4 regions of the Bacillus sp. LR_5 genome follow, and region 4 is predicted to be linked to each of the others. Evidence: riboswitches for the same ligand, from Rfam matches in the RefSeq annotation. Region 4 holds a riboswitch; each other region holds the start of a gene.
The links. A riboswitch is a leader RNA that binds a small molecule or an ion and turns the genes downstream of it on or off. The one in region 4 is predicted to bind lysine.
Positions count from the first base shown of each region.

Region 1: linked by a shared signal. The riboswitch ahead of RAC86_RS15415 (amino acid permease) and the one ahead of RAC86_RS18235 (amino acid permease) in region 4 are both predicted to bind lysine.
Region 2: linked by a shared signal. The riboswitch ahead of RAC86_RS18460 (aspartate kinase) and the one ahead of RAC86_RS18235 (amino acid permease) in region 4 are both predicted to bind lysine.
Region 3: linked by a shared signal. The riboswitch ahead of RAC86_RS33980 (aspartate kinase) and the one ahead of RAC86_RS18235 (amino acid permease) in region 4 are both predicted to bind lysine.

Region 1 is NZ_JAVAXX010000066.1:1,106-9,316, forward strand. It holds gene RAC86_RS15400 (FecCD family ABC transporter permease) at 1-816, opposite strand, end outside; gene RAC86_RS15405 (FecCD family ABC transporter permease) at 816-1,862, opposite strand; gene RAC86_RS15410 (iron-hydroxamate ABC transporter substrate-binding protein) at 2,069-3,016, shown strand; gene RAC86_RS15415 (amino acid permease) at 3,303-4,712, opposite strand; lysine riboswitch at 4,816-4,995, opposite strand; gene sspJ (small acid-soluble spore protein SspJ) at 5,112-5,252, opposite strand; gene RAC86_RS15425 (metal-dependent hydrolase) at 5,419-5,901, shown strand; gene RAC86_RS15430 (LTA synthase family protein) at 6,003-7,856, shown strand; gene RAC86_RS15435 (substrate-binding domain-containing protein) at 7,885-8,211, opposite strand, start outside.
Region 2 is NZ_JAVAXX010000092.1:1,920-10,130, forward strand. It holds gene sdhA (succinate dehydrogenase flavoprotein subunit) at 1-1,139, opposite strand, end outside; gene sdhC (succinate dehydrogenase cytochrome B558) at 1,173-1,781, opposite strand; gene RAC86_RS18455 (YslB family protein) at 2,073-2,519, shown strand; gene RAC86_RS18460 (aspartate kinase) at 2,563-3,792, opposite strand; lysine riboswitch at 3,918-4,097, opposite strand; gene uvrC (excinuclease ABC subunit UvrC) at 4,162-5,934, opposite strand; gene trxA (thioredoxin) at 6,070-6,384, opposite strand; gene abfB (alpha-L-arabinofuranosidase AbfB) at 6,712-8,199, opposite strand.
Region 3 is NZ_JAVAXX010000341.1:293-5,733, forward strand. It holds gene abfB (alpha-L-arabinofuranosidase AbfB) at 1-1,345, shown strand, start outside; gene trxA (thioredoxin) at 1,668-1,982, shown strand; gene uvrC (excinuclease ABC subunit UvrC) at 2,118-3,890, shown strand; lysine riboswitch at 3,955-4,134, shown strand; gene RAC86_RS33980 (aspartate kinase) at 4,260-5,441, shown strand, end outside.
Region 4 is NZ_JAVAXX010000090.1:2,186-10,396, reverse strand. It holds gene modA (molybdate ABC transporter substrate-binding protein) at 1-296, opposite strand, end outside; gene RAC86_RS18255 (substrate-binding domain-containing protein) at 407-1,333, shown strand; gene RAC86_RS18250 (LTA synthase family protein) at 1,360-3,213, opposite strand; gene RAC86_RS18245 (metal-dependent hydrolase) at 3,313-3,795, opposite strand; gene sspJ (small acid-soluble spore protein SspJ) at 3,964-4,104, shown strand; lysine riboswitch at 4,223-4,402, shown strand; gene RAC86_RS18235 (amino acid permease) at 4,508-5,917, shown strand; gene RAC86_RS18230 (iron-hydroxamate ABC transporter substrate-binding protein) at 6,276-7,223, opposite strand; gene RAC86_RS18225 (FecCD family ABC transporter permease) at 7,428-8,211, shown strand, end outside.

The DNA.
Region 1 (8,211 bases), on a different contig from region 4:
CGGCGCGATCAATCCGAGAAACGCAATGCCCCCCGCAGCTGCCACGCATGAAGCGGCAAGAGTGACCGCTGCCAGAAGAAGAATCCGTCTTTCCTTTTCAACAGCGGTGCCCAGCCCGGTCGCCAATTGGTCTCCGAGCTGCATAATGTTCAAATAGCGTGCCTTATATAAAGTAAACAGAAGCAAGATCACAATCCAAGGGAGAATCGCCCAGATCATATTCCAGTTCGCCCCCCATATTGAGCCGGATATCCAAACCGCGGCTTGCATAAAATCATGAGGGTCCATCTTAAGCTGAAAAATCAGCAACAGGGCATTGAATCCGGCATTCACCCCTATGCCGACTAAAATCAGCCGAATCGGTGTCACGCCTTTTTTCCATGCCAGAATATAAATGAGAAACGCAGCGAGGATTGCTCCTGCCAAAGCACTGAACGGCAGCATAAATGTTCCGAAAAAGCTGAGATCTGAAGCTGACCCTTGAAAAAAGTATATAAAAAGCACTACAGCAAGTGAACCGCCGGCGTTAATTCCGAGAATACCAGGCTCGGCAAGTTCATTTTGAGACACGCTTTGCAAAATGGCTCCAGCTACGGAGATCCCTGCTCCAACAAGCAAAGAAAGGATGATCCGAGGCAGCCTGAACTCAAATAAGACAAGTTCATCACGCGCCGTTCCTTGGCCGAAAAAGACCTGAAGCGTTTTAAGCGGTGCAATTTTGATAACGCCCAAATTGAGACTGATAAAAAAGACCACCACGATAAGCAAAAAGGTCACAGCCATTACAATAAGCGGTTTGTTTGTTTTTGTTTTCATTACAGCCCTCTCCTTTCACGACGTGCCAAATAAAAGAAAAAGGGAACGCCGATCAGAGAAGTCAGCGCGCCGACAGGCGTTTCAAAGGGCGCATTTACGAGTCTGGCCGCTATGTCAGCAAAAACAAGCAAAACAGCACCGAGCACCGCCGAGCAAGGAATGATCCACCGATAATCCACACCGACCAAAAAACGGGTAATATGCGGAATGATCAGCCCGATAAATGCAATGGTGCCGGCAATGGAAACCGCAGCTCCGGTCAGAATTACTACAATAAGCATGCCAACCAGTTTCACCGCTGATGTATATTGTCCAAGCCCTTTTGCCAGATCGTCACCGAGACTTAACACTGTAACAGACCGGGCGATGAAAAACGCGAGCGTTAAACCGACAGCCCCTGCAATAAGCAAAAGCTGGACCCCTGACCATTTCACACCCGCTACCCCGCCTGCGTACCAAAAGCTGATATCCTGAGCGACATCAAAGCGTATTGCAATGGCAGTTGAAATGCCGGTAAAGAAATAAGTAACTGCCGTACCCGCCAGAGCAAGCTTTACAGGCGTAAGTCCGCCCCTTGAAAACATGCCGATGCCCATTACCGTCGATGCCCCCAGCCCCGCTCCCGCAAAGGACCATAGCACAAGCCCCATTGCAGAAAGTCCGGGAAAAAAGGCAAACGCAATCGAAACCGCAAACGCAGAGCCTGATGTCACACCCATAATCGAAGGCTCTGCCAAAGGGTTTCTCGTCATCCCCTGCATGATTGCTCCCGACACTGCCAACAATGCGCCTACAAGCGCGGCAGCCGCCGTTCTCGGCAGTCGAAGATCATGTATAATTTGGTGAGATGTCTTTGTCGGCTGATAATGAAAAATGGCGTCCCATACAGTGCGCAAATGAATATCCGCTGCACCGAGGGATATGGATAAAAATGCGCCAAGGCAAAGCAGGCATAGACCTGCAATAAGGACGATAATCGCGCCATATGTCCTTGACGTCCATTGGATTTTTTCTGATGCAGTCCGTATATTTTTATGTTGACTCAACTGCCGTACTTCCTTTCTGTTACTGATAATGATTATCAATTGCTGTTTCAGTATATCACTTTTTTCAGCTGATTTAATAGAGTGTTTTGAACAAAAATGAAAATGCATTTGCAAAAATATCGTGTCAACCGGCACTTGCAGTGGTATAATCACAGATGATAATGATTCTCTTTTTCATCTATTTTTTTAGAAAGAAGGTATGAGATATGACCCATATATACAAGAAACTCGGAGCCGCGTTTTTTGCCCTGTTATTGATTGCAGCGCTGGCAGCCTGCGGGAATAACTCAGAAAGCAAAGGTTCTGCCTCTGATTCAAAAGGCGCAGAAACCTTTACATACAAGGCTGAAAACGGAAATGTAAAAATCCCGAAGCATCCTAAACGGGTGGTTGTCATGGCAGACGGCTATTACGGCTACTTCAAAACACTCGGCATCAACGTTGTCGGTGCGCCTGAGAATGTATTTAAAAACCCTTACTACAAAGGAAAAACCGACGGCGTTGAAAACATCGGAGACGGCACTTCGGTTGAAAAGGTAATTGATTTGAACCCTGACCTGATTATCGTCTGGACAACACAGGGCGCTGATATTAAAAAGCTTGAAAAAATTGCGCCAACTGTCGCAGTAAAATACGATAAGCTCGACAACATTGAACAACTGAAAGAATTTGCAAAAATGACGGGAACTGAAGATAAAGCTGAAAAATGGCTGGCCAAGTGGGATAAAAAAGTTGCGGCCGCTAAAACAAAAATCAAAAAAGCGGTCGGTGACAAAACCATTTCCATTATGCAAACGAACGGAAAAGACATTTACGTATTCGGTAAAGACTTTGGAAGAGGCGGAAGCATCATTTACAAAGACCTCGGCCTGCAGGCTACAAAGCTGACAAAAGAAAAAGCCATTGACCAGGGGCCAGGTTATACAAGTATTTCATTAGAGAAGCTCCCTGATTTCGCCGGAGATTACATTTTCGCGGGCCCATGGCAATCAGGCGGTGATGATGGCGGCGTTTTTGAAAGCTCCATTTGGAAGAACCTGAATGCCGTTAAAAATGGCCATGTATACAAGATGGATCCGATTGGCTTCTATTTCACAGACCCGATTTCATTAGAAGGACAACTGAAGTATATTACGGAAAGCTTGACTAAATAAACAAAAGAGCCGCCTGCCCGCGGCTCTTTTGCTTATTTATAAGGAACGGCTCAATTTGAATCATATCGGATATTTTCTTTGAGCCATTCATATTAAGCTGCATCCTCAACACGATCAGTTTTTTTATGCTGGAGAGACTGAAAAACGTTTTTTGCATATTCGATTGTGCCTTAAGGTTTTTCTTTCGATTTCAGCTTTCCTGTCAGCTAGGTTAACGAACGGATTCCTAACAGGAGAAATTGTGATTTTATAAAAAAGACACCTGAGCAAATCAGGTGTCTTTTCATTATGCTTGTTTTTCTTTCTGGAACTTTTTACTCACAAATGGATAAACGATCAAGCCGACAAAGAATAAACCGATGCCGAGGATAAATGTCGTTAAATCTGCTGTGCCTGTTACGATAACAAACACGGAGTATGCACACGCCAGTATCGCGATCAATCCGTCTCTTACACGGGAGCCTTTCAGCTGGTCATACGTTTCACCTTTGATGACTACCTTCAAGCTGTAGATTGCAGATACCAGATACGGAATTAAATATGCAAGTGTAGCCGCTGTCGTTAAAAATGTAAATGCGTCACTTATTGTCCGGGAAATAACCGAGAAAATGAAGACCTGTGACATGACGTTTGTAATAATAAGTGCAATGACCGGACTTCCCTTTTTATTCGTTTTTGCAAAAAATGCCGGGAAATCTCCTGCTTTAGCGGCTTGGTATGGCACCTCAGAGCCAAGCAAAATCCAGCCGAGCATCGTTCCGAATAAACAAAGGATAGCCAAAAGCGCCATAATCACGCTTCCCGCGTTTCCAACAATCGCATAGAGTACATCAACAAATGGTTTTTCAGAGCCGACAAGCTTATCATGCGGCAGAACACCCATCGTAATTAAAGTCACAATAATATATATGCTCAAGGCAATCAGCAAGCCGGTAATTGTCGCACGTTTCACATCACGCTGAGAGCGCGCACGGCCGGACAGGATCACCGCGGATTCAATTCCGACAAACGCCCACAGTGTAGAAATCGCGGCGTTATGAACCTGGCCGCCAATTCCAATGCTTGTGCCGTTTTCTCCTTGAACCGGGAAATAAAAATGACCGAATAATGTCGTTTGAAACACAAATAAACCGGCAACGATAAAGAAGACAAAACCTAATACTTTAGAAAGCGTTGTGACAAAGTTTAATTTACTTGCGCCGTTAATGCTGGCAACAAGAATCGCGTGCGTTCCCCATAACAAGATCGTACATACGGCAAACGTCAGTAATTGGCCGAGTGTCACCTCTTGCCCGCCGATCGAAAACATCTCACGTTTATCAACCAAGATCGGGAAGAACGAAGTCAAGTAACCGGCGAGACTTGTGATGATCGCCACGTTACTGATCCAGCTCGCCACCCAGTAGCCCCACACCATTGTGAAACCGGCAGCGTTGCCTTTTTTCGGGTCAGAAAACAGCGCTCTTGCATAACTTTGCGGTCCCGCTGTCAGTTCAGGCTTGCGAATGGACAAGTGTCCGAACACAAGTGCAATCATCAGCACGCCGGCACCTGTCAAAAGCCAGGCGGACGTAGCTCCAAACGGACTCGCAATTGAAGCAAGCGAGCTCGGCAAGGAGAAAATTCCTGATCCAACCATATTTCCAACGACAAACGCCGTTAATAACCAAAAACCCCATTTTTTTGTCTGTTCCATTCCAGTACCTCCATGATTCTTTGTACGGACCAGACCCCGAGATCATATAAACGCAAAAAAAGCCTGAACAAAAGTCCATGCTTAAAGAAACACACACCCTTGATCTCCGGATAGCCCTCCGCGAAAAAGCACGCGGCAGTCCTGCACTTATTCAGATACAGTCCCAGCATAGAGAAGGATCGGCTTTCTCCACACTTCGGCGCTGATGCCTTTTACACATGTTTAACAGCTCCTGTCAGCCTGGCATGTGTGACTTATCATCCGCGCAACCTCTACCTCACTGAGAAAGAGTGAGGATTTAATTATTCAGTTACTCCCAGAAGGTTATCAAAGAAAGGATGATCTGTCAAAGGGAACAGATGGAAAATACGGATAGAGCCAAGCCCTATCCGCATGTGATTATCGATTATTTTTCTTTTTTTGCACAGCTTCTTGAAGCGGATCATCTTTTAGAGCTGAACCAGCATCTTCAAGAGCTCCTTGGATTACGTTTTTTTCTTTTTCGGAACGTTTTCCTTTATCTTTATTAAAGAAACCCATTCGTATCACCTCTTTTAAAAAATAGGTACATGTTTAAGATGCCTCTTTCCTGAAAAATTATGCGGGATATTTTTTATCGTCCAAAGTCCTGTTGATCAAACATACATTCTCTTGATATATTTGTAATTCAGAGATTTTTTGCAAAAGATAAAAGGAGAAGCGGCAAATGACAGGAAAAACACACATCATGGGAGGCATCGCTTCTTGTACGGCAGCGGCTTATTATTATGGATTTGATCCAGTGCTTATGGCTGCGTCAGGCGCGGTTGGAGCATTAATACCCGATATCTGCCACACACAAAGCAAAATCGGGAGAAAATTTCCTATTTTATCGAAAGTGGTCAGCTCCGTTTTTGGCCATCGTACATTTACACACAGCTTGCTGTTTATGCTCATCATGTTTTTTATCACTTCTACATACATTCCAGATAAAAACATATCAGCCGGCCTGATGATCGGAATGGCGAGCCACTTGATTCTTGACGCTTGGACGGTGAACGGAATCAAATTATTATTCCCTTCAACGATCCGCGTTCGGCTTCCATTATATATGAAGACAGGCAGTTTTTCTGAGCAGCTCGTGCTAGCCGGCCTGACCCTTGCTTCATGTTACTACTTTTATATGCTGTTTCATGGGCGCATGTTTTAAACACATGAGTGCTGAGACTTGTCTGAACCGGCTGTTTTTAGTAGGTTTTACTTAAGAAGCATTTCATGCAGATGATCAAGAAAACGTGAGGAGTCATATTGATGAAAGGAACCTTTTTTCACAATCAGCGGTTTTTATGTTTTTCGATCTTATTTATGTGGATCAAAACGTATGTGATATATAAACTCGGCTTTGATTTGCAAATCGATACTCTGTTGGAGGAGCTAATGCTGCTGGTCAACCCGCTCAGCTTTATTCTTCCTTTATTCGGTATCGGCCTGCTTCTAAAAGAAAACAAGCAGCGGGCCTTTTTGCTGATTGCCAATTTGGTTCTGACTGTTATCTTGATCTCTAATACGATTTTTTACGGCTTTTATATCGATTTTATTACCATTCCGGTTTTATTTCAGGCCAGCAACATGAGCGATATGGGCAGCAGTGTAAAAGAACTGTTCCATCCTCTGTTTATCGCCCTGTTTGTGGATTTGGTTTTTCTGCTGCTGTTCGCCAGAAAAACCAAACACCCACAGACAAAAGCCGCTCCCCGCACGATCAAACGGTACTATGCAGCTTCCTGCGGCATGCTTTTATGCACGCTGGCACTTGCAGAAGTACAGCAGCCGAAGCTTTTGGCACATTCTTTTGACCGAGAAATGCTAGTCAAAAGCATCGGCCTGTTTCAGTTCCATATTTACGATACAATTTCTCAGACTGTTAATATCAGCGCGAAAGCTTTTGCCGATGAAGACAGTATAACTGCCATTAAAAACTACACAGAGGCTGATTACAGCAAGCCTGATCAAAGCAAATTCGGTCTTGCAAAGGGGCGCAATGTCATCTTTGTAACACTTGAATCGACCCAAAGCTTTGTTCTGAATGAAAAAGTAAATGGAAAAGAAATTACCCCATTTATGAATGATCTCATTAAAAAAAGCTATTCCTTTGATCATTTCTATCAGCAAACAGAACAAGGAAAAACATCAGATTCAGAATTTATCGTCGCTAACTCACTGTATCCTTCCCTTAGCGGCGCCGTCTTTTTCACGAAAAGCGACCATCAATTTCATACGATGTATAAATCGCTGAAGCAGCACGATTATTATTCAGCCGTCTTTCATGCTAACCATAAAACATTTTGGAACAGAGATGTCATGTACGATACATTTGGCATTGACCGCTTTTTTGATGTTGATGATTTTCATGTCACTCCCGGGACATCGACAAGCTGGGGCTTAAAAGACAAAGAATTTTTAGAGCAGTCCGCCGAAAAGCTGAAAAGCCTGCCGCAGCCGTTCTACAGCAGTTTTATCACGTTAACGAATCATTTTCCGTTTGAGATTGATGAAAAGGATCAGCTGATAGATGAATTCGATTCAAGCAGTGATCTGTTAAACCGCTATGTGACCACGGTTCGCTATGAGGATGAGGCATTAAAGCATTTTATCAAAAAACTGAAGGACGAAGGCTTATACGAAAATTCGATGATCGTATTTATGGGAGATCATTACGGCATTTCTGAAGCCCATAACGAGGCAATGGCTGAGTTTTTAGGGAAAGATGAAATCACACCGTATGACAACGTTCAGCTCCAGCGGGTGCCGTTTATCATACATATCCCGGGAATCACCGATCAACAGCCGGAAACCATCTCTGATGCCGGGGGGCAGGTCGACGTCAGGCCGACACTGATGCATTTACTCGGCGTTGAGACAAAAGGCGATATCCAATTCGGCAATGATTTGCTGTCCAGCGACCGCACCCCATTCGCCGTTCTGCGAAACGGCAGCTTTATTACGAACGATTATATATACACAAAGAACACGTGCTATAGCCAAAAAACAGGTGAAGTGCTGGAAAATCAGGATGCGTGCCTCCCTTATAAGGAGAAAGCAAACGAAGAACTGTCTCTCTCTGATAAAATTTTAAATGGTGACCTGCTCAGGTTTTCCGAATGAAAAAAATCCCTCTATCAAGAGGGATTTTTTACGTTTCCAACATCACCTTGCCAGTCAGCTTCGTTTCATAGCCGTTTAAATGAGACAAATTCGCCTTGTATTCCTCAGAATTCAAAATCTCCTTCACGGCCTTCAGCAGCTGCTCATGTTTTTTCAAAACGACAATATCATATTGTTCGTCGATGAGCGGGATAAAATCAACACTGCCCATATGTGCCGCGTGCTGCGCCCCGATTCCCGCGTCAGCCTGTCCGCTTGAAACTTGTGAAGCGACAGCGTAATGATCAGTCACGATATCGCCATATCCCACTACATCAGCCGGATTCACACCAAGCAAGCCAAGCTGTTCATCAAG
Region 2 (8,211 bases), on a different contig from region 4:
GAGTAATCACATTCCCCGGCTGCAAACAGTCCCGGGATGTTTGTCATTTGATCGTAATCCACCCATAAACCGCCCATTGAATAATGGACCGCCGGGAAGATTTTCATCGGAAGCTTCCGCGGGTCGTCTCCCATGAATTTCTCATAAATCTCAATGATGCCGCCAAGCTTGATATCAAGCTCTTTCGGATCTTTATGAGACAGATCGAGATACACCATGTTTTCGCCGTTAATGCCGAGCTTCTGGTTGACGCATACATCAAATATTTCGCGTGTCGCAATATCACGCGGCACCAGGTTTCCATAAGCCGGATATTTTTCCTCTAAGAAATACCACGGCTTACCGTCTTTATATGTCCACACGCGACCGCCTTCACCGCGCGCTGATTCACTCATCAGTCTTAGTTTGTCATCGCCCGGTATGGCTGTCGGGTGGATTTGAATGAATTCTCCGTTTGCATAATACGCTCCCTGCTGATAAACGATCGACGCAGCAGACCCTGTATTAATCATGGAGTTAGTCGATTTCCCAAAAATGATTCCCGGTCCGCCCGTCGCCATGATGACAGCGTCTGAACGGAAGGATTCAATTTGCATGTTTGTCAGGTTTTGCGCAACAATTCCGCGGCAGGTTCTGTCATCATCTAATACAGCGCCAAGGAATTCCCAGCCTTCGTATTTTGTAACCAGACCCGCAACTTCGTATCTGCGCACTTGCTCGTCCAGTGCGTAAAGCAGCTGCTGTCCCGTCGTCGCACCCGCATAAGCTGTTCTGTGGTGCTGTGTACCCCCGAATCGGCGGAAATCAAGCAGCCCTTCAGGCGTCCGGTTAAACATGACGCCCATCCGGTCTAATAAGTGGATGATAGAAGGCGCCGCTTCACACATCGCTTTAACCGGCGGCTGGTTTGCAAGAAAGTCTCCTCCGTATACAGTGTCATCAAAATGTTCCCACGGAGAGTCACCTTCCCCTTTTGTATTGACCGCTCCGTTTATGCCGCCTTGCGCACAAACCGAATGAGAACGTTTGACAGGAACGATGGAAAACAGCTTAACCGCCATTCCTGATTCCGCTGCTTTAATTGTCGCCATGAGGCCGGCAAGACCCCCGCCGACTACGATAATGCTTGATTGACTCATGATAGCCCCTCTCCCTCTAGTAATCTAGTACTCTTAAACAAATGCAAAAATCGCTTTTAAGCCTACGTAAGACAGTGCAACAAAAATAATCAGCGTAACGTAAGTCGAAATTCTTTGAGAACGAGGCGTTACCGTGATGCCCCATGTAACAGCGAAAGACCATAAACCGTTCGAGAAGTGGAAAATTGTTGATAAAACACCGACAATGTAAAAGCCAAGCATAGCCGGAGAGCTCAAAATATTCGCCATCATGTCGAAATTGACCTCAGCGCCCATTTGTGCGGCAATACGGGTTTCCCACACGTGCCAGCTCACGAAAATGAGGGTGATGATACCGGTTACACGCTGCAGGACGAAGAGCCAGTTTCTCATATAGCTGTATTGACCTGCGTTATTTTTTGCAGTAAACGCTATGTACACACCATAAACTGCATGATAAATTAATGGTAAGAAGATAATAAAAATTTCCAAGGCATACCTGAAAGGCAGACTATCCATAAAATGAGCAGCACTATTGAATGCTTCAGCGCCCCTTGCGGCAAACTGGTTGACGACTAAATGCTGAATGAGAAAGATGCCGACCGGTATGACGCCAAGCAAGGAATGCAATCTTCGAAAATAAAACTCTCTGTTCCCAGACATTACTTTACCCCCTGTTTGATAAGTGCGAAATGTGCTAAATCTCTTCCCCCACTTCTTTCAATTGTAAGCACTTTATTAAGATTTATTGACAATTTCATTTTACTCCTCCCTCAAAAGGGCGTCAAGAAAACGCGTACATAAATTATAATTTTCCGAATTGAATAGTTGATTTAAAAATTTTATTTTATCAATATATGTTTCTGTTTAATTTTTCATAAGAATTATAGGATCATTCTGTAATCCTCCCCCCTGTTTGGGCTATAATATACCAAGGAGAGAGGGGAGACAGATATGAAGTCTAAATTTGAAGCATCTATTGACAACCTAAAAGAAATTGAAATGAATGCCTATGCCTACGAACTAATACGAGAGATCGTTCTCCCAGATATGCTTGGCCAAGATTACTCTTCCATGATGTATTGGGCTGGGAAACATCTCGCCCGTAAGTTTCCTCTTGAATCATGGGAGGAATTTCCGGCCTTCTTTGAAGAAGCGGGCTGGGGAACCCTCACCAACGTAAGCGCTAAAAAACAGGAGCTTGAATTTGAACTTGAAGGGCCGATCGTTTCCAACCGGCTTAAACATCAGAAAGAACCATGCTTTCAGCTGGAGGCTGGTTTTATTGCTGAACAAATTCAATTGATGAATGACCAGATTGCCGAATCATATGAACAAGTGAAAAAGAGAGCCGATAAGGTGGTTCTGACTGTGAAATGGGATATGAAAGACCCAGTGTAATCAAAAAGGCGGTGACTATATAGTCCCGCCTTTTTGATTGTCATTACACAGCTGAAGGGTGTTTTGAAAGCTCAAATGCATCGTGCAGCGCTTCAACTGCTTTCACCATGTCATTTTCACTTACGACTGTTGATACTTTGATTTCAGATGTGCTGACCATTTTGATTAAAATGTTTTTTTCCGCCAGTACAGCAAACATTTCAGCTGCTACACCAGGATTTGAGGCCATGCCGGATCCAACAATGGATACTTTAGCCAATTTGCTTTCTGTCTCGATTTTCTCGAATTCAAGCGCGTCTTTATACTCTTCAAGCACCGCAACGGTTTGGTCTGCGTCTTCTGTTTTAACTGAGAAGGAAATTCCGGTCTGATGGTCTCCGGCCTGCGTTTGGATAATGATATCGACGTTAATGTTTCTTTTGGCAAGTGTTGTAAAGATAGTAGACAGGGTTGTCAGGCCGCTAGTCAGACCGTAAATGGTTACTCTTGTGATTTGATCTTCGAACGCAATGCCTCTGACAATTAAATTTTGCTCCATGGATGATTCCTCCTCAATTAATGTTCCCGCTTCTGTTTCTGTACTTGAACGCACTTCTAACGGCACTTGGTAATTTTTCGCGAATTCAACGGCTCTCGGATGAAGAACGCCGGCGCCCAAATTGGCAAGCTCAAGCATTTCATCGTATGAGATGCCGGCAAGTTTTCTCGCTGATTTCACATAGCGCGGATCGGTTGTAAACACTCCGGGCACGTCCGTGTATATGTCACATTTATCCGCTTTTAATGCGGCAGCCAAAGCGACTGCTGTTGTGTCTGAACCGCCCCGGCCCAATGTCGTGATTTCGCAATCCTCTGCCATGCCTTGGAATCCTGCCACAATGACAATCTTTCCTTGCTCAAGCTGGTCTGCTAAAACCGAAGTGTCGATATCTGTAATTCTGGCGTTTCCGTGAACGGCTTCCGTGCGGATTCCCGCCTGCCAGCCAGTATAGGACACAGCGTCATAGCCTTTTTCCTGCAGCGCCATTGAAAGCAGGGAAATGGTGACCTGCTCGCCCGTCGCCAGCAGCATATCCATTTCGCGTTTGCTCGGCTGGTCAGAAATTGCTTTTGCAAGGCCGACCAATTCGTCAGTGGATTTTCCCATAGCTGAAACGACAACAACGACTTGATGGCCCTTCTGCTTTTCTGAAATCGCGCGGTTTGCCGCATTTTGAATTTTTTCGACTGAGCCGACGGAAGTACCTCCGAATTTTTGTACAATAAGACCCATGTATTACCACCCTTTACATTTTGGTTCGTGCGGGTGAGGAGAAAGAGCGCTTTGTCCACAATAAAAAAAGCAATGAGAGGAATGCTCTCATTGCTTATCAATTAATCATCATAAATGATTATGAACAACGAGATAGCCCTCCAAGAAAATGATTTCTTGACAGCCCTACATTTATTCAATGCACGGCCAGCAAATAATACCGATGGGGTTTTATTTGCTTCGGCGACGCTCCCCTTTCAGCCTTTTTCACAGAATCCATCTTTCTCCAAAGGCTTACTCTTGAAGTTCGCACCTCTATCTTCACCATATAACACGATCTAACTATGAAATTAGTTCACATTTTATCAGATCTTTTTTAAAAGGACAACATTATTTTTGCAATTTGTCGTAAAGCAGCTGAGCAGCCGCTGCGGGAACACCCGCTTTTTGGATGTCCTCAAGGCTTGCTTCCTTCATTTTTTTAACCGAACCGAAATGCTTTAACAGCATTTTCTTTCTTTTCTCTCCGATACCCGGGATGTCGTCCAATACGGATTGAAACGCGCTTTTTCCGCGGATTTGCCTGTGAAAACTGATCGCAAAACGGTGCACCTCGTCCTGAATGCGCTGCAGGAGATAAAATTCCTGACTGTTTCGTTCCAGATACACCGTCTCCAGCGGATCTCCGATTAATAAATTTGAAGTTCTGTGTTTTTCGTCTTTGGCTAAACCGGCGATCGGGATATCCAAGCCGAGTTCATTTTCAATGACATCCCTTGCAGCGTTGATCTGCCCTTTTCCTCCGTCAATGATGATCAGATCAGGCAGCGGCAGATTTTCGCGAAGCACTCTCGTATAGCGCCTCCTAACAACCTCTCTCATTGAGCCGTAATCATCCGGTCCCGTAACGGTTTTGATTTTATATTTGCGGTATTCCTTTTTGTTCGGTTTGCCGTCGATAAACACGATCATCGCGGAAACCGGGTTTGTCCCCTGTATGTTTGAGTTATCAAACGCTTCAATTCTGTGCGGGGTATAAATATTCAATGCTTCACCCAGTTTATGGACAGCCCCGATTGAGCGCTCCTCGTCCCGTTCGATTAAGGAGAATTTTTCTTTCAGCGCGATTTTCGCGTTTTTATGGGCCAGCATAAGCAGTTCTTTTTTCGAGCCTTTTTTCGGCTGGTGGACGTTTGTTTCCAGCAGCTGCTCAATCATGGATTGATCAACGCTGTCCGGAACTAAAATTTCCTTTGGAAGAAAGTGGTTGTTTTTTGAATAGAACTGCCCGATGAACGTAAGAAACTCTTCATCTGCTTCCTGATAGAGCGGAAACATGCTGACATCGCGCTCAATGAGCTTTCCTTGGCGGATAAAAAAGACCTGTACGCACATCCAGCCCTTATCATATGCGTACGCGAATACGTCACGGTCGACTAGATCGTTCATCGTCATTTTTTGTTTTTCCATCGTTGATTCAATATGGGCGATTTGGTCACGAAGCTCTTTTGCCCGTTCAAACTCAAGATTCTCAGCAGCCTCATGCATTTTCTCTTCAAGCTCTTTTTTGACCTCATTATAGCCGCCCTTTAAGAAACGGGTAATGCTCTCAACCAGTTCTCTGTTCGTCTCTTCGGAAATATCCTTTACGCACGGAGCGAGACATTGGCCCAGATGATAGTAGAGGCACACTCTGTCCGGCAGCTTGGAGCATTTTCTGAGAGGGTACAGACGGTCGAGCAGTTTTTTTGTTTCCCTTGCGGCCTGTACATTCGGGTACGGCCCGAAATAGCGCCCTTTGTCTTTTTTGACATTGCGGGTGACAATCAGCCTTGGGTGGCGTTCATGGGTGAGTTTTATGAAAGGATAGGTTTTGTCGTCTTTCAGCATGACGTTGTATTTCGGATCATGCTTTTTGATCAAGTTCATTTCTAAAATAAGCGCTTCAAGATTGGAGGACGTCACGATATATTCAAAATCCTCGATTTCCGTCACAAGCCTTTGTGTTTTCGCATCGTGAGAACCGGTGAAGTAGGAGCGCACTCTGTTTTTCAGCACTTTTGCTTTTCCTACGTAGATCACAGTCTGCTGCCGGTCCTTCATGAGATAACACCCGGGCTGATCGGGAAGGAGGGCGAGTTTTTCTTTCAGTTGTTTGTTCATATATTACCCTTCCTTATGTTTAATCCTTTGTTTCCAGTTTAACACGAACGTTTGTTTTTCTCTATGCTTCACGATTGGCGAATAAAAAAAGCGATCCCTCAATCGGAATCGCTCTGGCATGTAAGCAGCCGAGAATTAAAGATGTTTGTTTACAAGCTCTTGCAGCGCTTCTTTCGGTTTGAAGCCGACAGAAGTTTCAACTACTTCTCCGTCTTTTAACACAAGAAGTGTCGGGATGCTCATAACGCCGTATTTTCCGGCTGTTTCTTGGTTTTCGTCCACGTCGATTTTTACGATTTTCAGTTTGTCTCCCATTTCTTGATCTAGTTCTTCAAGAACAGGTGCAATCATTTTACAAGGTCCGCACCAAGGAGCCCAGAAGTCAGCCAGTACGACGCCTTCGCTTGTTTCAGCTGAGAAAGATTGATCAGTTGCTTTTACGATAGCCATTATTGAATTCCTCCAATTGTGAAATGATGATTTTTAGTATAGCATCTCCCATTCGTTCACGCTATTTTAATGCTTACAAATTATTTTTTCCTGATCACAATCGGTTTACTCATGTTTATCTGGATTGAATGGGTTATGTCACTTTGCATTAAAACACGAATCTGATAATGGCCCCAATGACTACAATCGCCCCGATGATCATTAGAATGGTACGAAGCATAGAATAACATCTCCTCTTCACTGTCATGTACCTTTACCATGCCCTGGCGGAGCTGTTTTAAAACATGAAAAAGAGCGCCGGCATGAAGCTCCGGCGCTCTCACGCGATTAAGAATCAGCACGCAGCGTGAGTAAGACGACTGACATTGGCGGGAGTTTTACTTTCAGTTTGTTTTTGTTGAGCGTGTATTGGCTGAAAGATTCCGGTTTGACGTGATGAGGATCGTCAAACGTGTTATGCGCATTCATTTTGTCAGCCGTCAGAATGACTCCGGAATGGTCCGCTGTCTTGTGAATGCCTCTCAACTCGATCTCAGCCTCCGCTTTGTTTTGGTGATCAATGTTGCAGATCGTGATATTGATATCGCCTTCTGCATGTTTCGAGGCTGAAATACTGATTTGCGGCAGCGTTTCACCCTTCCATTCATAGTCAGCAGACGTTGTTTCAGTGTTTAAAAGAGAAGCGTCCTGGTGTACCTTAAACATATCAAATACATGGTACGTCGGTGTCAAAAGCATCCGCTCTCCCTCAGTCAAAATCATCGCTTGAAGAACGTTTACTGTTTGGGCGATGTTGGTCATTTGCACTCGGCGGCAATGCTGATGGAAAATGTGGAAATGAGAAGCCGCCACCAGTGCATCACGAATGGTGTTTTGCTGATACAGGAAACCAGGGTTCGTGCCTGGCTCAGGATCAAACCACGTGCCCCATTCATCAATAATCAGCCCGACCCGCTGCTCCGGATCGTACCGGTCCATAATCGTGCCGTGTTTTTGAATCAATTCATCGATGTATTTGGCTTTTTTCATCGTAATGAACCATTCGTCCTCCGTGAATTCTGTGGCTGATCCTTTGCCTTTCCAGAAATCACCCGGAATCGTGTAATAATGAAGACTCAATCCGTCCATCAGGCCAGCGGCTTTTTTCATGAGCACGTCCGTCCAATGAAAATCGTCCACATTTGCGCCGCCTGCAATTTTGTATAGTTCATTCCCGCTGTAATTGCGGACATAGGTTTGAAAACGCCGGTATAGATCTGCGTAGTATTCAGGATGCATGTTGCCGCCGCAGCCCCAGTTTTCATTGCCTACGCCGAAATATTTCAGCTTCCAAGGCTCCTCTCTTCCGTTTTGTTTTCTCCAGTCTGACATCGGCGTGCCTTCTTCAAACGTCATATACTCGATCCATTCCGCCATTTCCTGAACCGTTCCGCTTCCGACATTGCCGCAAATATAAGGCTCGCATTCAAGCAGCTCGCAAAGCATCATAAATTCATGCGTTCCGAATTCATTTGATTCAATTGTACCGCCCCAGTGCGTGTTAAGCATCGTCTTACGGTCACCGACACCGTTTGCCCAATGGTATTCGTCTGCAAAACACCCGCCCGGCCACCTGAGGACAGGAATATTCAGCTGTTTGAGCGCTTCCAGCACATCCTTTCGTATTCCGTTTATGTTGGGAATGTTCGAGTCCGTTCCGACCCAAATGCCCTCATAAATCCCTCTTCCTAAATGTTCCGCAAAATGACCGTATATATTTTTGTTAATGGTTCCTTTTACAATATCTGTTTGGATCACTGCTTGATGTTCAGACATGCATGATCATTC
Region 3 (5,441 bases), on a different contig from region 4:
CAACGGGATACGAAAGGACGTGCTGGAGGCGCTCAAACAGCTGCACATTCCTGTCCTCAGGTGGCCGGGCGGGTGTTTTGCGGACGAATACCATTGGGCAAACGGTGTCGGTGACCGTAAGACAATGCTGAACACTCACTGGGGCGGTACAATTGAATCAAATGAATTCGGAACGCATGAATTTATGATGCTTTGCGAGCTGCTTGAATGCGAGCCATATATTTGCGGCAATGTCGGAAGCGGAACCGTTCAGGAAATGTCGGAGTGGATTGAGTATATGACATTTGAAGAAGGCACGCCGATGTCAGACTGGAGAAAGCAAAATGGAAGAGAAGAGCCTTGGAAGCTGAAATATTTCGGCGTGGGCAATGAAAACTGGGGCTGCGGCGGCAACATGCATCCCGAATACTACGCAGATCTGTACCGGCGTTTTCAGACTTATGTCCGCAATTACAGCGGGAATGACATTTATAAAATTGCAGGCGGCGCAAATGTGGATGATTTTAATTGGACGGACGTGCTTATGAAAAAAGCCGCTGGCCTGATGGACGGGTTGAGTCTTCATTATTACACGATTCCGGGGGATTTCTGGAAGGGCAAAGGATCAGCCACAGAATTCACGGAAGATGAATGGTTTATTACGATGAAAAAAGCCAAATACATCGATGAATTGATTCAAAAACACGGCACGATTATGGACCGGTACGATCCGGAGCAGCGGGTCGGACTGATTATTGATGAATGGGGCACGTGGTTTGATCCCGAGCCAGGCACGAATCCCGGTTTCTTATATCAGCAAAACACCATTCGTGATGCACTGGTGGCGGCTTCTCATTTCCACATTTTCCATCAGCATTGCCGCCGGGTGCAAATGGCCAACATCGCCCAAACAGTAAATGTTCTTCAAGCGATGATTTTGACTGAGGGAGAGCGGATGCTTTTGACACCGACGTACCATGTATTCAATATGTTTAAGGTGCACCAGGACGCTTCTCTTTTAGCCACAGAGACAATGTCTGCCGACTATGAATGGAACGGTGAAACGCTTCCGCAAATCAGCATTTCAGCGTCGAAACAAGCTGAAGGCGATATCAATATCACAATTTGCAACATCGATCACCAAAACAAAGCGGAGGCGGAAATCGAGCTGAGGGGCCTACACAAGGCAGCGGACCATTCCGGAGTCATTCTTACGGCAGAAAAAATGAATGCGCATAACACGTTTGACGATCCTCATCATGTCAAACCGGAATCCTTCAGGCAATACACGCTCAGCAAAAACAAACTGAAAGTAAAACTCCCGCCAATGTCAGTCGTCTTACTTACGCTGCGTGCTGATTCTTAATCGCGCAAGAGCGCCGGAGCTTCATGCCGGCGCTCTTTTTCAGGTTTTAAAACAGCTCCGGCAGGGCATGGTAAAGTACATGACAGTGAAGAGGAGATGTGATCTTATGCTTCGTACCATTTTAATGATTATTGGGGCAATTGTAGTGATCGGGGCCATTATCAGATTTGTGTTTTAAAAAAAGAGCATATCCCATTCAACCATATAAAAATGAGTAAACCGGCTGTGATCAGGAAAAAATAATTTGTAAGCATTAAAATAGCGTGAACGAATGGGAGATGCTATACTAAAAATCATCATTTCACATTGGAGGAATTCAATAATGGCTATCGTAAAAGCAACTGATCAATCTTTCTCAGCTGAAACAAGCGAAGGCGTCGTACTGGCAGACTTCTGGGCTCCTTGGTGCGGACCTTGTAAAATGATTGCACCTGTTCTTGAAGAATTGGATCAAGAAATGGGAGACAAACTGAAAATCGTAAAAATCGATGTAGACGAAAACCAAGAAACTGCCGGAAAATACGGTGTTATGAGCATCCCGACTCTTCTTGTGTTAAAAGACGGCGAAGTAGTTGAAACTTCAGTCGGCTTCAAACCAAAAGAAGCGCTTCAAGAGCTTGTAAACAAACATCTTTAATTTTCCGCTGCTTACATGCCAGAGCGATTCCGATTGAGGGATCGCTTTTTTTATTCGCCAATTGTGAACCATAGAGAAAAACAAACGTTCGTGTTAAACTGGAAATAAAGGATTAAACATAAGGAAGGGTAACATATGAACAAACAACTGAAAGAAAAACTCGCCCTCCTTCCTGATCAACCGGGTTGTTATCTCATGAAGGACCGGCAGCAGACTGTGATCTACGTAGGGAAAGCAAAAGTGCTGAAAAACAGAGTGCGCTCCTACTTCACCGGTTCTCACGACGCGAAAACCCAAAGGCTTGTGACGGAAATCGAGGATTTTGAATATATCGTGACGTCCTCCAATCTTGAAGCGCTTATTTTAGAAATGAATCTGATCAAAAAGCATGATCCGAAATACAACGTCATGCTCAAAGACGACAAAACCTATCCTTTCATAAAACTCACCCATGAACGCCACCCAAGGCTGATTGTCACACGCAATGTCAAAAAAGACAAAGGGCGCTATTTCGGGCCGTATCCGAATGTACAGGCAGCAAGGGAAACAAAAAAACTGCTCGACCGTCTGTATCCTCTCAGAAAATGCTCCAAGCTCCCGGACAGAGTGTGCCTTTACTATCATCTGGGCCAATGCCTCGCTCCGTGTGTAAAGGATATTTCCGAAGAGACGAACAGAGAGCTGGTTGAAAGCATTACACGTTTCTTAAGGGGCGGCTATAATGAGGTCAAAAAAGAGCTTGAAGAGAAAATGCATGAAGCTGCTGAGAATCTTGAGTTTGAACGAGCAAAAGAGCTTCGTGACCAAATGGCCCATATTGAATCAACGATGGAAAAACAAAAAATGACGATGAACGATCTAGTCGACCGTGATGTGTTCGCGTACGCGTACGATAAGGGCTGGATGTGCGTGCAGGTCTTTTTCATCCGCCAAGGAAAGCTCATTGAACGCGATGTCAGCATGTTCCCGCTTTATCAGGAAGCAGATGAAGAGTTCCTCACGTTCATCGGGCAGTTCTATTCAAAAAACAACCACTTCCTTCCGAAGGAGATTTTAGTTCCGGACAGCGTAGATCAATCCATGATCGAGCAGCTGCTGGAAACAAACGTTCACCAGCCGAAAAAAGGCCCGAAAAAAGAACTGCTCATGCTTGCCCATAAAAATGCAAAAATCGCATTGAAAGAAAAATTCTCTTTAATCGAACGGGACGAGGAGCGTTCAATCGGGGCAGTGCAGAAACTAGGTGAGGCATTAAATATTTATACGCCGCACAGAATTGAAGCGTTTGATAACTCAAATATACAGGGGACAAACCCGGTTTCCGCGATGATTGTGTTTATCGATGGCAAACCATACAAAAAGGAATACCGCAAATATAAAATCAAAACTGTTACAGGGCCGGATGATTACGGTTCTATGAGAGAGGTTGTCAGAAGACGCTATACGAGAGTGCTTCGTGAGAATCTGCCGCTGCCCGATCTGATTATCATTGACGGAGGAAAAGGGCAGATCAACGCAGCAAGGGATGTCATTGAAAATGAACTCGGCTTGGATATCCCGATCGCCGGTCTAGCGAAAGATGAAAAACACAGAACCTCAAATTTACTGATCGGTGAGCCGCTGGAGGTAGTGTATCTGGAACGAAACAGCCAGGAATTTTACCTCCTGCAGCGCATTCAAGACGAGGTGCACCGTTTTGCAATCAGTTTTCACAGGCAAATCCGCGGAAAAAGCGCGTTTCAATCCGTTTTGGACGACATCCCGGGTATCGGAGAGAAAAGAAAGAAAATGCTGTTAAAGCATTTCGGTTCCGTTAAAAAAATGAAGGAAGCAAGCCTTGAGGACATCAAAAAAGCCGGTGTTCCCACAGCGGCGGCTCAGCTCCTTTACGACAAATTGCAAAAATAATGTTGTCCTTTTAAATAAGATCTGATAAAATGTGAACTAATTTCATAGTTAGATCGTGTTATATGGTGAAGATAGAGGTGCGAACTTCAAGAGTATGCCTTTGGAGAAAGATGGATTCTGTGAAAAAGGCTGAAAGGGGAGCGTCGCCGAAGCAAGTAAAACCCCATCGGTATTATTTGCTGGCCGTGCATTGAATAAATGTAAGGCTGTCAAGAAATCATTTTCTTGGAGGGCTATCTCGTTGTTCATAATCATTTATGATGATTAATTGATAAGCAATGAGAGTATTCCTCTCATTGCTTTTTTTATTGTGGACAAAGCGCTCTTTCTCCTCACCCGCACGAACCAAAATGTAAAGGGTGGTAATACATGGGTCTTATTGTACAAAAATTCGGAGGCACTTCCGTCGGCTCAGTCGAAAAAATTCAAAATGCGGCAAACCGCGCAATTGCAGAAAAACAGAAAGGCCATCAAGTCGTTGTCGTCGTTTCAGCAATGGGAAAATCCACTGACGAATTGGTCAGCCTTGCAAAAGCTATTTCTGACCAGCCGAGCAAACGCGAAATGGATATGCTGCTGGCGACAGGCGAGCAGGTCACGATTTCACTCCTTTCAATGGCATTGCAGGAAAAAGGCTATGACGCTGTGTCTTATACTGGCTGGCAGGCGGGAATCCGTACGGAGGCCATTCACGGAAACGCCAGAATTACAGATATCGACACTTCGGTTTTAGCAGACCAGCTTGAAAAAGGAAAAATTGTCATTGTTGCAGGCTTCCAAGGCATGACAGAGGATTGTGAAATTACGACATTGGGCCGGGGCGGTTCAGATACAACAGCAGTTGCTTTGGCTGCCGCTTTAAAAGCTGATAAATGTGACATATACACAGACGTGCCAGGTGTGTTTACAACCGATCCGCGCTATGTGAAATCAGCGAGAAAACTTGCGGGCATCTCATACGATGAAATGCTTGAGCTTGCCAATTTAGGCGCCGGCGTTCTTCATCCGAGAGCAGTTGAGTTCGCGAAAAATTACCAAGTGCCGTTAGAAGTGCGTTCAAGTACAGAAACCGAAGCGGGAACATTAATTGAGGAGGAATCATCCATGGAACAGAATTTAATTGTCAGAGGCATTGCATTTGAAGATCAAATCACAAGAGTAACCATTTACGGGCTGACTAGCGGCCTGACAACTTTGTCTACTATTTTTACGACACTTGCCAAAAGAAACATAAACGTGGATATCATTATCCAAACGCAGGCCGAGGACAAGACTGGAATTTCCTTCTCTGTCAAAACAGAAGATGCAGACCAAACCGTTGCGGTGCTTGAAGAGTATAAAGACGCGCTGGAATTTGAGAAAATCGAGACAGAAAGCAAATTGGCTAAAGTATCCATTGTTGGATCCGGCATGGTCTCAAATCCCGGTGTAGCGGCTGAAATGTTTGCTGTACTGGCGCAAAAAAACATTTTAATCAAAATGGTCAGCACATCTGAAATCAAAGTGTCAACAGTCGTAAGCGAAAATGACATGGTGAAAGCAGTCGAGTCG
Region 4 (8,211 bases):
ACCAGCTTTTGAAATTTATCCTCAGCAGCTGAGAAGAAGAGGTCAGCTCCTGCTCCTTGAGAAATCTGTTTTTGCAAGGCGCCTGATGAGCCATAGTTATCTTGGATTGTAATGTTTTGATGTTCTTTTTCGTAATTCTTTTGGATTTCCTCAAGTGCATCCTGTACACTGGCGGCAGCTGAGATGGTTAACGTAACTTTTTTCTCGCTGTCCGTTGAAGACTGGTTTGAAGAACAGCCTGCTGCAAGCAGAAAAGCGGTTAAGGCTGCGAATAAAATAGAATACTTCTTAAACATGATTGCACCCCTTATCATTAGATATAACTAATTATAACTGATTATGTTTGGTTTATGTGGGTTTTTTTACATTCGACGAAAAGGTATAATAAAATAGGAGAGTGATGATGATGAATGAAACCTCTTCCTATACGATAGAAGAAGTTGCAGGTCTGCTGAAGGTATCAAAGCTGACCGTTTATGATTTGATTAAAAAAGGCGTGCTGCCTGCTTACCGTGTCGGAAGGCAGATGCGTGTGGACGAAGAAGACCTAAAGCAATATAAGACGAATATGAGAATGTCTCAGCCTATTGCTGCAGCCGAAGTACCGAAACAGAGGCAGGAGGCTGAGCCGGACGGCAGACCGAATGTCATGATCAGCGGACAGGACATTTCGATGGATATGCTCAGTAAGCATTTGGAGAATGCCATTCAGGAGACGCCGCTCCGCAAATACAAAGGAAGCTTAAACAGCCTGATTGATATGTATCAAGGAAAGTGTGACATTGTCAGCCTCCATTTGTACGATGCAGAAACCGGCCAGTATAACGCGCCTTATGTGAAACGGATTTTGTCAGGTGAACCGTTTTGTCTGATCAATGTCGTTCTCCGCAAAGCAGGACTGTATGTTCAAAAAGGGAATCCGAAAAACATTCAAGGCTGGGAAGACTTGAAAAGGACCGATATCCGGATTATCAACAGGGAAAAGGGTTCGGGCGCAAGGGTGCTCCTTAATGAACAGCTTGGCTTGCTTGGTGTGAATCCGGCTGATGTAAAGGGATACGGCGAAATCGTGACCGATCATTACGCTGTCGCTTCACAAGTCTCAAGCGGACAGGCTGACGCAGGAATCGGGGCGCAGCACGCGGCACATATGGGCAGTGTTGATTTTATCCCGCTTATCGACGAACAATATGATATCGTCGTTTTGAAAAAACATGAGCAGCTGCTGAAGGCTGTGAAGGAGATCTTGAATTCTGAGGAATACAAGGCGAATCTGTCCCATTTAAACGGCTATCACACAAAGCTGACCGGTAAAGTAATGTTTGAAACGTAAAAAATCCCTCTGTACAGAGGGATTTTTTATTCATAAAAACGGAGCAGGTCGCCGTTTAAGATTTTATCAGAAAAAGACAGCTCTTCGTTTGCTTTCTCCTTATAAGGGAGGCACGCATTCTGATCTTCCAGCGCTTCACCTGTTTTTTGGCTGTAGCACGTGTTTTTCGTGTATACATAGTCGTTCGTTATAAAACTGCCGTTTCTCAGCACGGCGAATGGGGTGCGGTCATCTGACAGCAAATCGTTGCCGAATTGAATATCGCCCTTTGTTTCAATGCCTAGCAAATGCATCAGTGTCGGCCTGACGTCGACCTGCCCTCCGGCGTCAGAGATGGTTTCCGGCTTTTGATCGGTAATTCCCGGGATATGTATAATAAACGGTACCCGCTGGAGCTGAACGTTGTCATACGGCGTGATTTCATCTTTCCCTAAAAACTCAGCCATCGCATCGTTATGGGCTTCTGAAATCCCGTAATGATCTCCCATAAACACGATCATCGAATTTTCGTATAAGCCCTCGTTCTTCAGTTTTTTGATAAAATGCTTCAATGCCTCATCTTCATAGCGAACCGTTGTCACATAACGGTTTAGCAGGTCGCTGCTTGAATCATATTCATCAATCAGCTGATCCTTTTCATCAATCTCAAACGGAAAATGATTCGTTAATGTGATGAAACTGCTGTAGAACGGCTGCGGCAGGCTTTTCAGCTTTCCGGCTGACTGCTCTAAAAATTCCTTATCCTTTAAGCCCCAGCTTGTTGATGTTCCGGGAGTGACATGGAAGTCATCAACATCAAAAAAGCGGTCAATCCCAAATGTATCGTACATCACATTTCGGTTCCAAAATGTTTTATGATTGGCGTGAAAGACGGCTGAATAATAATCATGTTGTTTCAGCGATTTGTACATCGTATGAAATTGATGGTCGCTTTTCGTGAAAAAGACGGCGCCGCTAAGGGAAGGATACAGCGAGTTAGCGACGATGAATTCTGAATCAGATGTTTTGCCTTGTTCGGTTTGCTGATAGAAATGATCAAAGTAATAGCTTTTTTTGATGAAATCATTCATAAACGGGGTAATTTCTTTTCCATTTACCTTTTCATTCAGAACAAAGCTTTGGGTCGATTCAAGCGTCACAAAGATGACGTTGCGCCCCTTTGCCAGCCCGAACTTGCTTTGGTCAGGCTTGCTGTAATCAGCCTCTGTGTAGTTTTTAATGGCAGTCATGCTGTCTTCATCTGCAAATGCTTTCGCGCTTATATTCACAGTCTGAGATATCGTATCGTAGATATGAAATTGAAACAGACCGATGCTTTTGACGAGCATTTCCCGGTCAAAGGAATGTGCCAAAAGCCTCGGCTGCTGTACTTCTGCAAGTGCCAGGGTGCATAAAATCATGCCGCAGGAAGCTGCATAGTACCGTTTGACCGTGCGGGATGCGGCTTTTGTCTGCGAGTGTTTCTCTTTTCGGGCAGGCAGCAGAAGAAAAACCAAATCCGCAAACAGGGCGATAAACAGAGGGTTGAACAGTTCTTTTACACTGCTGCCCATATCGCTCATGTTACTGGCCTGAAACAAAACCGGGATGGTAATAAAATCGATATAAAAGCCGTAAAAAATCGTGTTGGAAATCAAGATTACAGTCAGAACCAAATTGGCAATCAGCAAAAAGACCCGCTGCTTATTTTCTTTCAGAAGCAGGCCGATCCCGAATAAAGGAAGGATAAAGCTGAGCGGGTTGATCAGCAACATCAGCTCCTCCAACAGAGAATCGATCTGCAAATCAAAGCCGAGTTTATAGATCGCATACGTTTTGATCCACATGAATACGATCGAAATACATAAAAACCGCTGATTGTGAAAAAAGGTTCCTTTCATTAATATGACTCCTCACGTTTTCTTGATCATCTGCATGAAATGCTTCTTATGTAAAACCTACTAAAAACAGCCCGTTCAGACAAGTGTCAGCACTCACGTTTAAAACATGCGTCCATGAAACAGCATATAAAAGTAGTAACATGAAGCAATTGTCAGCCCGGCTAACACGAGCTGCTCGGAAAAACTGCCTGTCTTCATATATAGTGGGAGCCGCACGCGGATCGTTGAAGGGAATAATAATTTGATTCCGTTCACCGTCCAAGCGTCAAGAATCAAATGGCTCGCCATTCCGATCATCAGTCCGGTTGATATGTTTTTATCTGGAATATATGTGCCTGTGATAAAAAACATGATGAGCAGAAACAGCAGGCTGTGCGTAAAGGTTCGGTGGCCAAAAACGGAGCTGACCACTTTCGATAAAATAGGAAATCTTCTCCCGATTTTGCTTTGCGTGTGGCAGATATCGGGTATCAATGCCCCAACCGCGCCTGACGCAGCCATAAGCACTGGATCAAATCCATAATAATAAGCCACTGCCGTACAAGAAGCGATGCCTCCCATGATGTGTGTTTTTCCTGTCATTTCCCGCTTCTCCTTTTATCTTTTGCAAAAAATCTCTGAATTACAAATATATCAAGAGAATGTATGTTTGATCAACAGGACTTTGTACGATAAAAAATTTCCCGCATAATTTCTCAAGGAAAAAGGCATCTTAAACATGTACCTATTTTCTATAAAGAGGTGATACGAATGGGTTTCTTTAATAAAGATAAAGGAAAACGTTCTGATAAAGAAAAAAACGTAATCCAGGGAGCTCTTGAAGATGCCGGTTCAGCTCTAAAAGATGATCCACTTCAAGAAGCTGTGCAAAAAAAGAAAAATAATCGATAAACCACAGTGCGGATAGGGCTTGTCTCTATCCGTATTTTCCATCTGTTCCCTTTGACAGATCATCCTTTCTTTGATAACCTTCTGGGAGTAACTGAATATTTAAATCCTCACTCTTTCTCAGTGAGGTAGAGGTTGCGCGGATGATGAGTCACACATGCTAGGCTGACAGGAGCTGTTAAACATGTGTAAAAGGCATCAGCGCCGAAGTGTGGAGAAAGCCGATCCTTCTCTATGCTGGGACTGTATCTGAATAAGTGCAGGACTGCCGCGTGCTTTTTCGCGGAGGGCTATCCGGAGATCAAGGGTGTGTGTTTCTTTAAGCATGGACTTTTGTTCAGGCTTTTTTTGCGTTTTATATGATCTCGGGGTCTGGTCCGTACAAAGAATCATTGGAGGTACTGGAATGGAACAGACGAAAAAATGGGGTTTTTGGTTATTAACGGCGTTTGTCGTTGGAAATATGGTTGGATCAGGAATTTTCTCCCTGCCGAGTTCGCTTGCTACGATCGCAAGTCCGCTTGGCGCTACGTCCGCCTGGCTTTTGACAGGTGCCGGCGTGCTAATGATTGCGCTTGTCTTCGGGCACTTGTCCATTCGCAAGCCTGAGCTGACAGCGGGACCGCAAAGTTATGCGAGAGCGCTGTTTTCTGATCCGAAGAAAGGGAACGCTGCCGGATTCACAATGGTGTGGGGCTACTGGGTGGCGAGCTGGATCAGTAACGTGGCGATTATTACAAGTCTTGCCGGTTACTTGACTTCGTTCTTCCCGATCTTGGTTGATAAACGTGAAATGTTTTCAATCGGCGGGCAAGAGGTGACACTCGGCCAATTGCTGACGTTTGCTGTATGTACAATCTTGCTATGGGGAACGCACACAATTCTTGTTGCAAGCATTAACGGTGCAAGTAAATTAAACTTTATCACAACGTTTTCGAAAGTATTAGGTTTTGTCTTCTTTATCGTTGCCGGATTGTTTGTATTTCAAACGACATTATTCGATCATTTTTATTTTCCAATTCAAGGCGAAAACGGCACAAGCATCGGAATTGGCGGCCAGGTTCACAACGCCGCAATTTCTACTCTTTGGGCGTTTGTCGGAATTGAATCAGCGGTTATCCTGTCCGGACGCGCGCGTTCTCAGCGTGATGTAAAACGTGCGACAATTACCGGATTGCTGATTGCATTGAGCATTTATATTATTGTGACTTTAATTACGATGGGCGTTCTGCCGCATGATAAGCTTGTCGGCTCTGAAAAACCGTTCGTTGATGTGCTGTATGCGATTGTCGGGAACGCGGGAAGCGTGATCATGGCCCTATTGGCGATTCTTTGCTTATTCGGAACGATGCTCGGCTGGATTTTGCTTGGCTCTGAGGTTCCTTACCAAGCTGCTAAAGCAGGAGATTTTCCGGCATTCTTTGCGAAAACGAATAAAAAGGGAAGTCCGATTAATGCGCTGATTATTACAAATGTGATGTCACAGGTCTTCATTTTCTCTGTTATTTCCCGGACAATAAGTGACGCATTTACGTTTTTAACGACAGCGGCAACACTTGCGTATTTAATTCCGTATTTGGTATCAGCGATTTACAGCTTGAAGCTTGTCATCAAAGGTGAAACATATGACCAGCTAAAAGGCTCCCGCGTAAAAGACGGATTGATTGCGATTTTAGCGTGCGCATACTCATTGTTTGTGATTGTAACAGGCACAGCGGATTTAACGACATTTATTCTCGGCATCGGTTTATTCTTTGTCGGGTTGATCGTTTATCCATTTGTGGTTAAAAAGTTCCAGAAAGAAAAACAAGCATAAACAAAAGACACCTGATTTTCAGGTGTCTTTTTTATCGAAATGCAATTTCTCCTGTTAGTAATCCGATCGTTAAAATAGCTGACAGGAAAGCTGAAATAGAGAGAAAAACCTTTGCGGATAATCGCATATGCAAAAACCGTTTTTTCAGTCTCTCCAGGAAACTAAACACGACTAACACTATGATGAATACCAAGAGCACATGATAAAAAGGTTTTCCGATATAGAGCCTGTTAAAAAAACTGATCGCGATGATCATGCAGCTAAATATGAATTGCGCAAGAAAATATCCGATATGGTTCAAAATGAGCCGCTCCTTTTAATGGATGGAAAAAGAGCCGCAGGCAGGCGGCTCTTTTGTTTATTTTGTTAAGCTTTCCGTAATAAACTTCAGCTGGCCCTCTAATGAAATCGGGTCTGTAAAATAGAAGCCAATTGGGTCAATCTTATAGACATGGTCATTTTTAACGGCGCTTAGGTTCTTCCAGATGGAGCTGTCAAAAACGCCGCCATCATCACCGCCTGATTGCCATGGTCCTGCGAAAATATAATCTCCGGCGAAGTCAGGGAGCTTCTCTAATGAAATACTTGTATATCCAGGACCCTGGTCAATGGCTTTTTCTTTTGTCAGCTTTGTAGCCTGCAGGCCGAGATCTTTGTAAATAATGCTTCCGCCTCTTCCAAAATCTTTACCGAATACGTAAATGTCTTTTCCATTCGTTTGCATAATGGAAATTGTTTTGTCACCGACGGCTTTTTTGATTTTTGTTTTAGCTGCCGCAACTTTGTTATCCCACTCAGCCAGCCATTTTTCCGCTTTATCTTCAGTTCCCGTCATTTTTGCGAATTCTTTCAGCTGTTCGATATTGTCGAGCTTATCGTATTTTACCGCGACAGTCGGCGCGATTTTCTCAAGCTTTTTAATATCAGCGCCTTGCGTTGTCCAGACAATAATCAAGTCAGGATTCAAATCAATGACTTTTTCAATGGACGTGCCGTCTCCGATGTTTGTGACACCATCGGTTTTTCCTTTGTAGTAGGGGTTTTTAAATACATTCTCAGGCGCACCGACGACGTTGATGCCCAGTGTTTTGAAGTAGCCGTAGTAGCCGTCAGCCATGACAACCACCCGTTTAGGATGTTTAGGAATTTTCACATTTCCGTTTTCAGCCTTGTATGTAATGGTTTCTTCGTCTTTTGAATCAGAGGAAGAGCCTTTGCTTTCTGAGTTATTTCCGCAGGCTGCCAGCGCTGCAATTAATAGCAGGGCAAAAAATGCGGCTCCGAGTTTCTTATAGATATGGGTCATATCTCATACCTTCTTTCTGGAAAATAGGTGATAAAGAGAATCATTATCAATGTGATTATACCATCGCAAGAGCCAGTTGACACGATATTTTTGCAATTATATTCTCATTTTTGTTTAAAACGCTCTATTAAATCAGCGGAAAAAAGTGATATACTGGAACAGCAATTGATAATCATTATCAGTATTGGAAAGGAAGTACGGCTGTTGAGTCAAAAGAAAAATAGACAGACCACATCAGAAGAAATCCAATGGACGTCAAGGTCATATGGCGCGGTCATTGTCCTTATTGCAGGGATATGCTTACTATGCCTTGGCGCGCTTTTATCCATATCTCTCGGTGCAGCGGATATTCATTTGCGCACTGTGTGGGACGCCATCTTTCATTTTCAGCCGACAGAGACGTCCCACCAAATTATACACGATCTTCGGCTGCCAAGAACGGCTGCTGCTGCACTTGTCGGCGCATTGCTAGCAGTGTCGGGAGCGATCATGCAGGGGATGACGAGAAACCCTTTGGCAGAGCCTTCGATTATGGGCGTTACATCGGGCTCCGCGTTTGCCGTTTCGATTGCGTTTGCCTTTTTCCCCGGACTTTCTGCTATGGGGCTTGTGCTATGGTCCTTTGCAGGAGCGGGGCTGGGGGCATCGACGGTAATGGGTATCGGCATGTTTTCAAGAGGCGGACTTACGCCTGTAAAACTTGCTCTCGCGGGAACGGCTGTTACTTATTTCTTTACGGGCATTTCAACCGCCATTGCAATCCGCTTTGATGTCGCTCAGGATATCAGTTTTTGGTACGCAGGCGGAGTAGCGGGCGTGAAATGGTCAGGTGTCCAGCTTTTGCTTCTCGCAGGGGCTGTCGGTTTAACGCTGGCGTTTATCATAGCCCGGTCTGTGACAGTGTTAAGTCTCGGTGATGAGCTGGCGAAAGGGCTTGGACAATATACATCAGCGGTAAAACTGGTTGGCATGCTTGTCGTTGTGATTT